Regions from separate parts of the Marinobacter sp. MIT930201 genome, predicted to be linked through region 1. Evidence: predicted binding sites of a transcription regulator. Region 1 holds the regulator's gene; each other region holds the start of a gene.
The links. Region 1 encodes FliA, which starts transcription of late flagellar genes. Its sites were predicted from a motif close to CTAAAGTTTNNNNNNNNNNNGCCGNTAA; they were not measured.
Positions count from the first base shown of each region.

Region 2: SIC19_RS14340 (methyl-accepting chemotaxis protein) is a predicted target of FliA. The motif match lies at 1,703-1,730, and genes of this name have one in related genera.
Region 3: SIC19_RS02105 (flagellar protein MotY) is a predicted target of FliA. The motif match lies at 1,822-1,849, and genes of this name have one in related genera.

Region 1 is NZ_CP138916.1:3,708,215-3,712,406, reverse strand. It holds gene SIC19_RS16925 (chemotaxis protein CheA) at 1-243, opposite strand, end outside; gene SIC19_RS16920 (protein phosphatase CheZ) at 261-1,049, opposite strand; gene cheY (chemotaxis response regulator CheY) at 1,071-1,454, opposite strand; gene SIC19_RS16910 (RNA polymerase sigma factor FliA) at 1,631-2,362, opposite strand; gene SIC19_RS16905 (MinD/ParA family protein) at 2,393-3,205, opposite strand; gene flhF (flagellar biosynthesis protein FlhF) at 3,252-4,192, opposite strand, start outside.
Region 2 is NZ_CP138916.1:3,140,964-3,145,155, reverse strand. It holds gene SIC19_RS14340 (methyl-accepting chemotaxis protein) at 1-1,528, opposite strand, end outside; gene SIC19_RS14335 (DUF6435 family protein) at 1,812-1,985, shown strand; gene SIC19_RS14330 (substrate-binding periplasmic protein) at 2,034-2,816, shown strand; gene fba (class II fructose-bisphosphate aldolase) at 2,956-4,020, opposite strand.
Region 3 is NZ_CP138916.1:449,125-453,316, forward strand. It holds gene SIC19_RS02100 (histone deacetylase family protein) at 1-846, shown strand, start outside; gene SIC19_RS02105 (flagellar protein MotY) at 864-1,787, opposite strand; gene pyrC (dihydroorotase) at 1,954-2,985, shown strand; gene rnt (ribonuclease T) at 3,109-3,744, shown strand; gene SIC19_RS02120 (SDR family oxidoreductase) at 3,803-4,192, opposite strand, start outside.

The DNA of each region.
Region 1 (4,192 bases):
CTTGTGGTTGCGCAGGATATCGAAGACGTTCTCCGCGGAATGACAGCAGTTCACCAGGGCATCGAGTTGCAGAAACCCAGCGCCGCCTTTTACGGTGTGAAAGCCTCGGAAGATGGCGTTGAGCAGATCGCTGTCGTCCGGGTTTTGTTCCAGGTCGACCAGTTGCTCCGACAGCTTTTCGAGTATCTCGCCTGCCTCAACAAGGAAGTCCTGCAGGATCTCTTCATCGGCATCAAGCGCCATGCGTTACCCTCTCTTACTCAGAAACCGAGACTGGACAGAAGATCATCAACATCGTCCTGTCCCGATACTACGTCTTCGCGTTCTTCGGCCTTGATCTGTGGACCAACACCCTGTTCCGCCGATATCTTTTCCCGCTCTTCCAGTTCATGCACGGTGCCGGTCATCTGGTCCACATGACTCGCCATCACTACCAGGCTCAACAGATGCTCTTCCACCTCTTTAACCAGAGTGGTGACCTTTTGGATCACCTGCCCAGTGAGGTCCTGGAAATCCTGGGCCAGAAGAATTTCCGACAAGTTGTCGTACATCGCCCCGGCATCGGTATTCAGGGTCACGAAAAACGTGTCGATACGGGCATAGAGCTCACGAAATTCAGCCGGCGCCATCTCGCGGCGACGCAGTTTCTGCCACTGGTCTCTCAGCTCGGCGGCCTCGTCGCGGAGTGCGCTGGCCTTGGGCATAGCCTCCTCAACCAGATCCATGGTCCGATTGGCTGCTTTACCGGTCATCTGAACCACGTACTCAAGGCGATCCGACGCATCGGTCATCTTCGACAGAGCTTCTGACTGTTCGGCGTTACGGGGATCGATCTGGAAATTGCGGATCGCCTCGTGGAGGCTGCGGGTCAAGCGGCCGACTTCCCGATACAGGCTCTGGTCCCTCACCTCGCTCAATTCATTGATCAGCGTCATCGCGCGGCCATAGTCCCCGGCGTTGACCTGTTCAACCAACTCGGCCGCCTGGCTGCGGAGTTTCTCCGTGACCTCCGGGTCGAGCCCCTGTGGGTCTTTTTTTCTATTGCTCATGGGAGCCGTCCGACCTCTGAATTACTGGATGCGTTCGAAGATCTTCTCAATCTTCTCCTTGAGTACGGCTGCCGTGAAGGGCTTGACCACGTAGCCGTTCACACCGGCCTGCGCAGCAGCGACAATCTGGTCGCGCTTCGCCTCGGCGGTCACCATGAGCACAGGCAGTGTTTTCAGGCTGTCATCGGCACGGACTTCCTTGAGCAGATCGAGTCCGGACATCCCTGGCATATTCCAGTCGGTTACCAGAAAATCGTATTTGCCGCTCCTGAGCATAGGCAGTGCTGTATTGCCGTCGTCTGCTTCGTCAGTGTTGGTAAAACCGAGATCGCGAAGCAGGTTCTTAATGATCCGTCGCATTGTGGAGAAGTCATCCACAATCAGGATTTTCATGTTCTTGTCCAATGGGACCTCCAGTTAAAAACGCCCGGAATTCGTTTTTGGCTTCCGGCTCACAGTCTAGCAGGCCGGTAGTTTAACCGCTTATTGTGTGGCCTTTGAGCCGGTTGTAAAGCACCGGTTACCAAAAGGCTACAGTAAAGAATGCCTGGTAACGCCGTTCAATGGGACTGGCGGCCTGTTCAGCTCTGCCAACCAGTAAGACGCCCCCGCAGACGGAGCGCGGCCTGGCTGTGAATCTGGCTGACCCGGCTTTCACTGACACCCAACACAGCACCAATTTCCTTCAGGTTCAATTCTTCCTGATAGTAAAGGCTGAGCACCAGCTTTTCTCGCTCGGGCAGGTCACCAATCGCAGCTGCCAGGCTCTTCCGGAAGTTGTCGGACGCCAAGCCATCCAACGGGTTATCACTGTCCTCTGTTTCTTCTATCGGCAGCTCGCCGGATTCATTGAGCTCATCCAGGCTAAAAAGTCGGCCACTGTTAGCATCGCTCAGGGAGGAATAGTATTCGTCGAGGTCCAGCCCCAGCTCCTCGGCTACTTCCGAGTCTTGAGCTTCCCGACCCAGGCGGTCCTCGACAGCCTTGATGGCTTTGGCAATGCGGCGGGAGTTCCTGTGGACGGATCGGGGTACCCAGTCACCTTTGCGAATTTCATCTACCATGGCTCCGCGAATCCGGATCCCGGCGTATGTCTCAAAGGTAGCCCCCTTGTCGGAACTGTATCGCTGTGCAGCTTCCAACAAGCCAATCATGCCTGCCTGCATAAGGTCATCCAGTTGGACAGATGCCGGCAGCCGCGCCATGAGGTGAAGCGCTATTTTTTTGACCAGCGGGGCCTGCTCCTCAACGAGCTGGGAAGGTCCTCGTGTACCCGTCCGGTTGTAGGTTCCAAGTTCTTTCGCCAATGTCATGTATCCGGCTATTCAGTGACAGGATCAAAATCAGACTTCGACGAGCCGCTCCACAAAGAATTCCAGATGTCCCCGGGGCGATGATGGCAGCGGCCAGCTATCCACTTTCTCCGCGAGGCTCTTGATCGCCAACGATGCTTTTGCCCGCGGATAGGCGTCCAGCACGGCACGCTGGCGCTGTACCGCTTTTTTTACGGCCTCGTCATACGGCACCATACCCACATATTGTAGTGCCACATCAAGAAAGCGCTCGGTAACCCGGGTCAGTTTTTCAAACAGATGGCGACCTTCCTGCTCATTCCTGACCTGATTGGCCAGTATACGGAAGCGGTTGGTGCCGTAATCCCGATTCATAAGCTTTATAAGGGCGTAGGCATCGGTGATAGAGGTAGGTTCATCACAGACAACCAGTAATAGTTCCTGTGAGGCTCGGAGGAAACTGACCACCGATTCGGAAATACCCGCAGCGGTATCAACGATCAGCACATCGATCTGGTCACCCAGTTCGCTGAACGCGTTGATCAGGCCAGCGTGCTCCAGATTGGAAAGCTGGGTCATGCGTTGGGTACCTGAGGACGCGGGCACGATTTTGATGCCACCGGGGCCGTTGACCAACACATCCCGAAGGTCACATTCCCCGGCGATGACGTCCTGGATATTACGATTGGCGGTAATGCCAAGCAGAACGTCAATGTTGGCAAGGCCCAGGTCGGCATCGAGCAGCACCACCCGCCGTCCCATTTGTGCTAGGGCGATGCCAAGGTTCACTGATACGTTGCTCTTGCCAACGCCCCCTTTCCCGCCGGAAACGGCAATCACCTGTACCGGATGTGGTTTGCTCATACTGACTCTGATCTCTTGCCGCGTTTAACCGCAGGCTGTGTTGTTTTTAAACAGCGACTGCCTGTTGCTGCTGGAGTTTCTTCAGCCTCTCCACGGCCAACCGCACCAGCGGAATGGACTCAGCGTGGTGCAGGTCTTCCGGGATTTTCTGCCCGTCGGTGTAATACGCCACCGGCAATCCCGTTTCCATGACGAATCCCAGCGATTCACCCAGGGTCAGTGCTTCATCGATTTTGGTCATCACACAACCCGTAAGATTTGCCATCTTATAGCAATGCCAAACGGATTTCATGATGCGCGGCTGACTGGTTGCCGAAACCACCAGATGGGTTCGAATCCGATGGTGACTGCGAGCCAGCTCCATAAGCTGCTCCTCGTAGCCCTTGTCGGTGCTGGTCAGGCCAGCGGTATCAATCAACACCAGGTGCCGGTCCGACAGTTCGTCCAGTATGTCGTCCAGGGAATGGGTTTCGTCCACAACCCGAACCGGAACGTTCAGTATGCGCCCGAACACGAATAGTTGCTCATGGGCCGCGACCCGATAGCGATCGGTGGTGACCAGCGCCAGAGAGTCGGCGCCGTGGCGCAGCACATAGTGCGCGGCCAGCTTGCCGATGGTCGTCGTCTTGCCGGACCCGGTTGGGCCCACCAGGGCGTAGACACCGCCCTCATCCGCCCATTCAGTACGCGCGGTCTTCACACCGGCGGCCAGCATTTTCAGAGACTGCTTCCAGCCATCCTCAAGCCGGCCTGCGCGGTGGCGCCGGGACAGAGAGTTGGCGAGCTCCAGCCCGAGACCAAACTCCTGCAACCTCTCAGACAGCCTCTGCTGTACTGCGTTAACCGCTGTTTGTTCGGGTTCACCGCCATTCCGGGCACTGACCAGGTCACGGAGGGAACTGATCTCCGCACGCATTTGCGCCAGCTCTCCGGAATAGGCAGCGCTGGCAGCGGTAGGCTCTTCAACCACCATGTCATCGTCGGCCA
Region 2 (4,192 bases), 570 kb from region 1:
CGCGCCCGGATTCGCCCGCCCTCGCCGCTTCAATGGCAGCGTTAAGCGCCAACAGGTTGGTCTGCTCAGCAATAGCTCCGATTACCGAGAGCACGGAATCAATTTCCGTACTCTGGCTGTTCAGCTCATTGACCGCCGCGACGGCCTGCTCCACGTTAGCAACAACCTGATCCAGACGCCCTCTTACATCACGGGAAATCGATGCCGTTGCCTCACTCTCCGCGTTTACGTTCTGGACGGAACCGGCTATTTCCTGGACGCTGTCAGCCACTTCGGCAATGCTGCCCGACATTGCCGACATGGTCTCCGACACCTCCGCCACTTCCTGCTGCTGGCGATTAACGGCCGATACCGCATCGCGGCTGATCTGACCTTGTTCTCTGGCTCTCTCAGCGGCTGATTCGGCGGACGACTTTACCTCTGACACCAACTCCTGGATGCGCGCAATGAACTGGTTCATGCCCCGTGCCATTTCCGTCAGTTCGTCGCGGCCCTTGAGGGATACCCGTCGGGTCAGATCGGCCTCACCGTCGGCTATCTGCCAGATCGCCGAACTCAACCGGAGCACACGGGGAAGAAGACCGCCGCCGAGCACGGCCGCCACCAGAACGATCAGCACAACCACGGAGCCGATGGCAAGGAATGAGAGATTGGAGGAAAGGCTATCTGCCTCACGATCCAGTGCCTCCACGGTGCTATCAATACGTGCCTGCGTGTCTTCACCCATGGTGGCAAGCTGTTGCTGCAGGCGCTGGTTGACCTCTCCGGTCTCAGCCTCCAAAGTCTGGCGCAGCGCGTCGATACTGCCGGTGATGGTCTCACTGAATTCTTCTTCCAGGGCAGCGAGGTCACGGTTGATCCCTTCCAGTGAGAGCCCCATTTTCAGCTGACCAATCGCCGTGCCCTGGGGTTTTATATCGGCGGTGATAATAACCACATTGGGATCGCGACTTGCCGCATCCAGAACTTTGTTTGCTGCACCACGGCCTTCCCCCTGCTCCATTAAGGTGCGTACGCGATCATCCGTGCGATCAACATAACGGGTCAGCCTTTCCCCATATTGATCGTAATAAATCGCAAAAAGAACCGACTCCCGGGCATCCGCCAGCTCAATAAGATCCGTCAACCGCGGCACGTCCCGATCCCAGATCAGTGGCGCAGCGACCGCCGCCAGTACCTCCGCCAGCCCCTGCGCTTCAGACATGACCGCTGACCGAACGTTGTTCGCCACCCGCTCCTGTTGTGCCGTCTGCTGACGCGTCAATTCACCCGCCAACTCTTCCGTGGTCCTCTGCTGCATGAGCTGCAGGCGATTACGGACGTCTTCGCGCGTGTCACCAAACGACGCACTGACTTCCCGACTACTGGCCTCAAGAGCGGAACCGGCGGTCTCGACCAGGCTGTTCACCTGGTTGGAAATCAGCCATTGGCTCATGGCCACCTGCACCACGCCAGCAACAATCAGGATCAGGAAAACAGGTCGCAGCAAGCGGCTGGTTACCAGTGCCTTCAGAAAACGAGGGGGCATACGGACTCCGTCAACACGTTTGAATCACACATCCCGGCGGCAGGACGTGGCCTGCCCGGCCATGCTTATGCCTGACTATAGAGCAAAACGTAGACCACGGGGTGACGTGTTCGTGTACCGATTTTGTAACAACCCCGTGAAATTGTTTGAAATTGGGAGTCAGTCGCTCTCTCATTGGCGCCCGCCTGACGAAGACCGTTAGCGATACGGGGACTCGTTTGTGAACTTTCCAGGCCAATGGGCGTAAGCTACTGGACACATCAATGAAAGCAGGTGATCGAGAATGCTGGGATTTCCGAAGGGCGATCCGAAGAAAAAGCTGCAGAAGGAATACGAGGCCAAGTTGCAGAAGGCGCTCCACGCCCAGCGCAACGGTGACTTACGTACCCATGGCACGTTGATGGAGGAAGCGGAAAAAATTTACGCAGAGATTGAAAAGCTTTCCACCAAAGGCTAAAACGTATTTTCCGGTGAATCGGTCTACATATAGAAAACAGATGGCATCATGAACCATACACTACGGCGTTTTGTCGGATACATACTGATGCCATTGCTTGCGGCTCTCAGCTTCCATTCTGCCGCGAACGATCAGCTTCAGCCCACCTACCGCTTTTGCGAAGACCCTTGGCCCCCCTACACAGTCGGCGAGACCAGCCTGCCCCCCAAAGCCGGCATGGCGGTTGAGCTTTTCGAGGAACTGGAACAACGCCTGGGCATGGCATTTCACCTCAGGCTTCTGCCCTGGAAGCGCTGCCTCTTATGGGCTAAAGAAGGCAAATACGATGGCGTGATGTTATTGACCCGCAATAAGGATCGATCCCGATACCTGAGTTTCTCCGTGGCGGTCCATCAGGATGCCAACGTGGTCTGGGCCTTGAAAAGCCGTACTTTTGAGCGAGACTTCCGAACCTTCAAAGACTTTCAGGGACTGAGGATAGGGCTGACGGAAGGATTCAACTATGGAGAGGCCTTTGACCAGGCGGTTAAGGAATACCGGCTGAAGGTAGACCCGGGCCCAACCATTCTCAGCAACATGTTGAGGCTTGCTCTGGGGCGAATCGACATTTTTCTTGTCAATCGGGTTGCTGGTGAATCTGCCATTGAAGACCGCCCGAACCTGCGGAAAAAGCTCACTCACCAGCGGGGTCCGTTCAAGGCGGTTCCATTCTTCATTGGTCTGTCAAAGTCGTCACCAATCGGGGCGGAGGTTCCTCGCTTCAATGAGGCATTGGAGGACATGAAACAGGATGGAACCATCAACCGGATCTTTGGAGCCGACAGACACTGAGAGACTGCTCAGAAATTTGGCGCGCCAGGGGTGACGCAACCAAGCCCTACATGGACGTATTTACGGGCGTTTTCTGAGCAGTCTCTGCCACCGGTGCGCGCCCGCGAAATCAGCAGGCTACAGAGGCAAAGCCCAGTGCTTATCGAACCTTAGGATCCAGCTCACCAGAAGCATACCGCTCAAACATACGCTCGAGGTTGACCGGTTTGATCTTGCTGGCGTTGCCGGCAGTACCGAAGGCTTCGTAGCGGGCGACGCAAACGTCGGTCATCGCCTGCATGGTCGCCTTCAGGAATTTACGCGGGTCGAACTCGGCCGGGTTCTGGGCCAGGAAGCGACGGGTTGCACCGGTACTGGCCAGGCGCAGGTCGGTGTCGATGTTGACCTTGCGAACGCCATGCTTGATGCCTTCAACGATTTCCTCAACCGGCACACCGTAGGTTTCCGGGATCTCGCCGCCGTATTCGTTGATGATCTTCAGCCACTCCTGGGGCACGGAGCTGGAGCCGTGCATAACCAGGTGGGTGTCCGGGATGCGGGCATGGATCTTTTTAATCTGCTCGATGGCAAGGATGTCACCGGTCGGCGGACGGGTGAACTTGTAAGCACCGTGGCTGGTTCCGATGGCTATGGCCAGGGCGTCCACGTGGGTTTTCTTGACGAAATCCGCCGCTTCTTCCGGATCGGTCAGCATCTGGCTGTGGTCCAGGGTGCCCTCTGCGCCAATGCCGTCTTCTTCGCCGGCCTGCCCGGTTTCCAGGGAGCCCAGGCAACCCAGCTCGCCTTCTACAGAGACGCCACAGGCGTGGGCCATCTCAACGGTGCGACGGGTAACATCGACGTTGTATTCGTAGTCGGTCGGGGTTTTGCCGTCTTCACCCAGGGAGCCGTCCATCATCACCGAGCTGAAGCCCAGTTGGATAGAGCGTTGGCACACGGACGGGCTGGTGCCATGGTCCTGGTGCATAACCACCGGAATATGGGGAAACTCCTCAATGGCCGCCAGAATCAGGTGACGCAGGAAGGGGGCACCGGCGTATTTGCGGGCACCGGCTGAGGCCTGGACTATCACCGGGGAGTCGGTTTTGTCAGCCGCTTCCATGATGGCGCGCATCTGCTCAAGGTTGTTCACGTTATACGCCGGTACACCGTAACCATGCTCGGCGGCGTGGTCCAGCAGTTGCCGCATCGATATCAGGGCCATTGGGGTTGTCTCCTTGGTTTATTAAACAATGTCTTTGGCAGACTTCTCTGGTTTGGAGTCTGCGTCGGAGGGCAGAGACACTCTCCCGGGACACGCTGTAAATACGTCCGTGTACGCTCGACAAAAACATCCATGTTTTTGACGGTCCCGGGAGAGTGTCTCTGCCCTCCTC
Region 3 (4,192 bases), 1.1 Mb from region 1:
GCAGCCATCACCAGTTACCTGGCCGACACCGGCCTGGGGCAAGATCTCGACTGGGTGCGACCTGACGAAGCCACCCGGGACCAGTTGCAGACCGTGCACCCCGAACGCTATCTGAACCAACTTGATCTGATGCAGCCCACCAGGGGACGGGTGTATACCGACCCCGATACCGCCATGATGCCGGACACCCTGAGAGCCGCCCGACTTGCCGCTGGCGCCAGCATTGAAGCGGTCGATATGGTGCTCAGCAGCCAGCTCACCAACGCGTTTGTGTGCGCCAGGCCACCCGGGCACCATGCCGAACGCAGTAAATCCATGGGCTTCTGCTTCTACAACAACATCGCGCTGGCCGCCATGCGGGCGTTGAACTTTCACCAGTTGGAGCGGGTAGCGATTATTGATTTTGACGTACACCAGGGCAACGGCACGGTGGATATCGTGGGCGGTGATGAACGCATCCTGATGTGTTCCAGTTTCCAGCATCCGTTCTACCCACATTCCCACGTGCATCGCCAGGCGGAAAACATCATCAATACGCCCATCCAGGCAGGCACTCCGGCAGACGAGTACCGGAAGATCGTGGAAGCAGCGTGGCTGAAACGGCTGCAGGACTTCCGCCCGCAACTGGTGCTAGTCTCCGCCGGCTTTGACGGCCACCGACTGGACCCGATGGCGGAGCTGAACCTGGAAGTAGAGGATTACCGCTGGTTGACGGAAATGATCACCAGCGTGGCCAGCGACCATGCCAACGACCGTATTGTCTCAACCCTGGAGGGTGGCTATCATTTGAGGGCGCTGGCCGAGAGTGTCAACGCTCACCTTGAGGTGCTCAACGCCATCCACTGAGATTGCCGCGCGCAATGTCAGGTATTTGGCGTTGCGGCCTCGTAGCCATTGGCTTGCTGCAGGTCCGGCCGTTCGCCTTCCCGCTGAAGGCGAATTGTGGTGCGCCGGTTGTCTGCCGCGCGGCGTGATACCGGGTATTGGTCCGCATGGGCCCTGGTGGTCACGAGATCAGCATCAATGCCCTGCCCGATCAGGTAATCCGCCACCGCATTGGCCCGCTCTTCGGACAACGCGCGATTGTCGATACGGCTACCGCTGCTGTCGGTATGCCCATCCACGAACACCCTTTCCACCGTGGAATCTGCCTGGATGTACATCACAATGTTGTCGAGAAACCGACGGTCAGCTTCAGACAGGCTGGTGCTGCCTGACGCAAAGGAAATGCGGGACCGCTTGATCTGATCGTAGTTGACCGGCAACAGGCCGGCGGTGCAGCTTCGATAACCAGAGAACTGGCCCGCAAAGTTAATGTTGGACACTTTCACCCGAACCAGGCTGCCGTCGTACCAGGACTCACGCGTAACCGTTGGGTCCATCCCCTCCAGCAGGCTCTGGACAAGCACCATGGCGAGGCGTGACTCGAGCATCAGCGGCCGACGACTGTCGTCCACGTTAACCCGACCAAGGGGACGGGGGGCGGTTCCCGGGCGCCATGACGGCGCTTCCATCACCAACTGAGCCTGACCAGGACGCATGAGCGGCGTTTCCGACTCCAGAAAGAAGGACAGCGACTCACCCGCCTTGTGGCGGAATACGGCACGGCCGTAGCCCGGAACCTGATGCACTAAAGTACACTCGAATACGGACTCCGACAGGTACCACTGGCTGTTCTCGATACCCGCGCCAAAGGTGGCGGCCTGCACCGCAACAGAGCCTGCCGTCAGTGCACCAATCGCACTGGAAACCACTGCACCACGCAGGAAGGCGGAAATTCGTGCCATACCATCCATCCGTCAGAAAAGATTCACTACCCTCGTAACGGCCGAAGTCAGTCTTTCTTTAGGACGCCCGCCAAAACAATCGCTGTCGGCTTCTGATATAATTTCGCCAGATTTTTTCTTTCAGGGGTTCACGTTTGACGGGCCCCAGCAGATCCCGGAACCGTAAATGACCGAACAACTGATCATCACCCGTCCTGACGACTGGCACCTCCACGTGCGGGACGGCGACATTCTCAAGGACGTCGTACCCGCCACCGCCCGTTGCTTTGGCCGCGCCATCATCATGCCAAACCTGGCGCCACCGGTGACGGAAGCCGAACAGGCCATGGCTTACCGTAGCAGGATACTGGCCGCAGCCGGCGACACCGGGTTCGACCCGCTGATGACGCTGTACCTCACAGAAACCACTACGCCTGCGCAAATCAGGGATGCCAAGGCTGCGGGCGTGATTGCCGCCAAACTGTACCCGGCTGGCGCCACCACCAACTCCGCATCCGGTGTGACCGACATCCGCAACATTTATCCGGTACTGGAGGCCATGAGTGACTGCGGCATGCTGTTGCTGGTCCACGGCGAAGTCACCGACGCAGAGATCGACATCTTCGACCGGGAAAAGATCTTCCTCAAGCGCGTACTGGCGCCGACCATGGAGGCGTTTCCGGATTTGCGGGTGGTTCTGGAGCACATCACCACCGCCGATTCAGCCGAATTCGTGCGTGACCATGACGGTGACAATCTGGGTGCCACCATCACGCCGCAACATCTGATGTACAACCGCAACCACATGCTGGTCGGCGGCATTCGCCCTCACCTGTATTGTCTGCCCATCCTCAAACGCAACCGGCACCAACAGGCGTTAAGGGATGCAGTGGTCAGCGGAGACCGCCGCTTCTTCCTGGGAACGGATTCTGCGCCGCACTCGAAAGACAAGAAAGAAACCGCCTGTGGCTGCGCCGGCTGCTATTCAGCGTTCAGCGCCATGCCCCTGTATGCGGAGATTTTCGAAGACCTGGGTGTGCTGGACAAACTGGAGGCCTTTGCCAGCTTTAATGGCGCCGATTTCTATGGCCTGCCCAGAAACAGCGATACCATCACGCTAGTGAAAGAATCCTGGGAGATGCCCGACGAACTGCCCCTGGCTGACGGTACCATCGTGCCTTTGAAGGCCGGCGAAAGCCTGAGATGGCGGCTTGTCTGAACATCAGCCGACCAACCGTTCCCTGTTAATCGTTCCTTATCAATCATTTGTGTACCAGGCCGGCAACCCTGGCCAGAGACTCCAGGAGTTTAAGTGACTGAAGAACATAAAGAACCGCATCCCATGTCCCGCCGCTTCCGTGGTTTCCTGCCGGTTGTGGTGGATGTGGAAACCGGCGGCTTCAATCCTGAGAAGGACGCCCTGCTGGAGATCGCTGCGGTCATACTGACAATGGATGAGGACGGCTGGTTGAAGCGGGCTGAAACCCACGTTCAGCAGATCGACCCCTTCGAGGGCGCCAACCTGGAGCAGTCTGCGCTGGACTTCACCGGTATCGACCCGTGGAACCCGGAGCGGGAAGCCGTTCCGGAACGAGAAGGCATGAGCGAGATTTTCGGGCCCATCCGCAAGGCGGTCAAAGCCCACGATTGCAAACGAGCCGTGCTCGTTGGCCACAACGCAACCTTCGACCACAACTTTGTGTTCGCCGCTGCCCTGCGTTCAGACATCCGCCGCAACCCGTTTCATCCGTTTTCCACCTTCGACACGGCAACGCTAGCTGGCCTGGCCTACGGCCATACCGTACTGGCGCAAGCCTGCAAGCTGGCGGGCATTCCGTTCAGCAACAAGGAAGCGCACTCGGCCGCCTATGACGCAGAGAAAACCGCAGATCTGTTCTGTGGCATCGTCAACCGCTGGCGCGAAATCGGTGGCTTCCCACCGCCGCCCATACCGGACGACACAGAAGAGGCACCTTGATAGACAGCCACAAAAAACCCCGCGCGAAGCGGGGTTTTTTTGATCTCCAAGGGCAATACTACCAGTAAATACCCCGCATGATCGCCGCAAAGGCCACCTGCTCGGAGGACACCTTCGGCTTCTCGCCGGAACGGCTGCCGGCAGCGGCCGGAGAGTCCGGGAACATGCGGTAACCCGTGTTCATCACGATCTCGCCCATCTTCGGCGCCAGCGCCTGCATGACCTGGGCAAAAATGCCCAGACGCGTGGCGATGCGCTTGGGACGGTACACGATGGCGTCTGCCACCATTTCCGCCGCTTCGTCCGGTGTCAGCGTGGGCACCGAGTCGTAGATTTTGGTGGGCGCGATCATCGGCGTTTTCACCAACGGCATGTTGATGGTGGTGAAGGTCACGTTGCGATCCGACCACTCCGCCGCCGCACAACGGCTGAAGGTATCCAGCGCTGA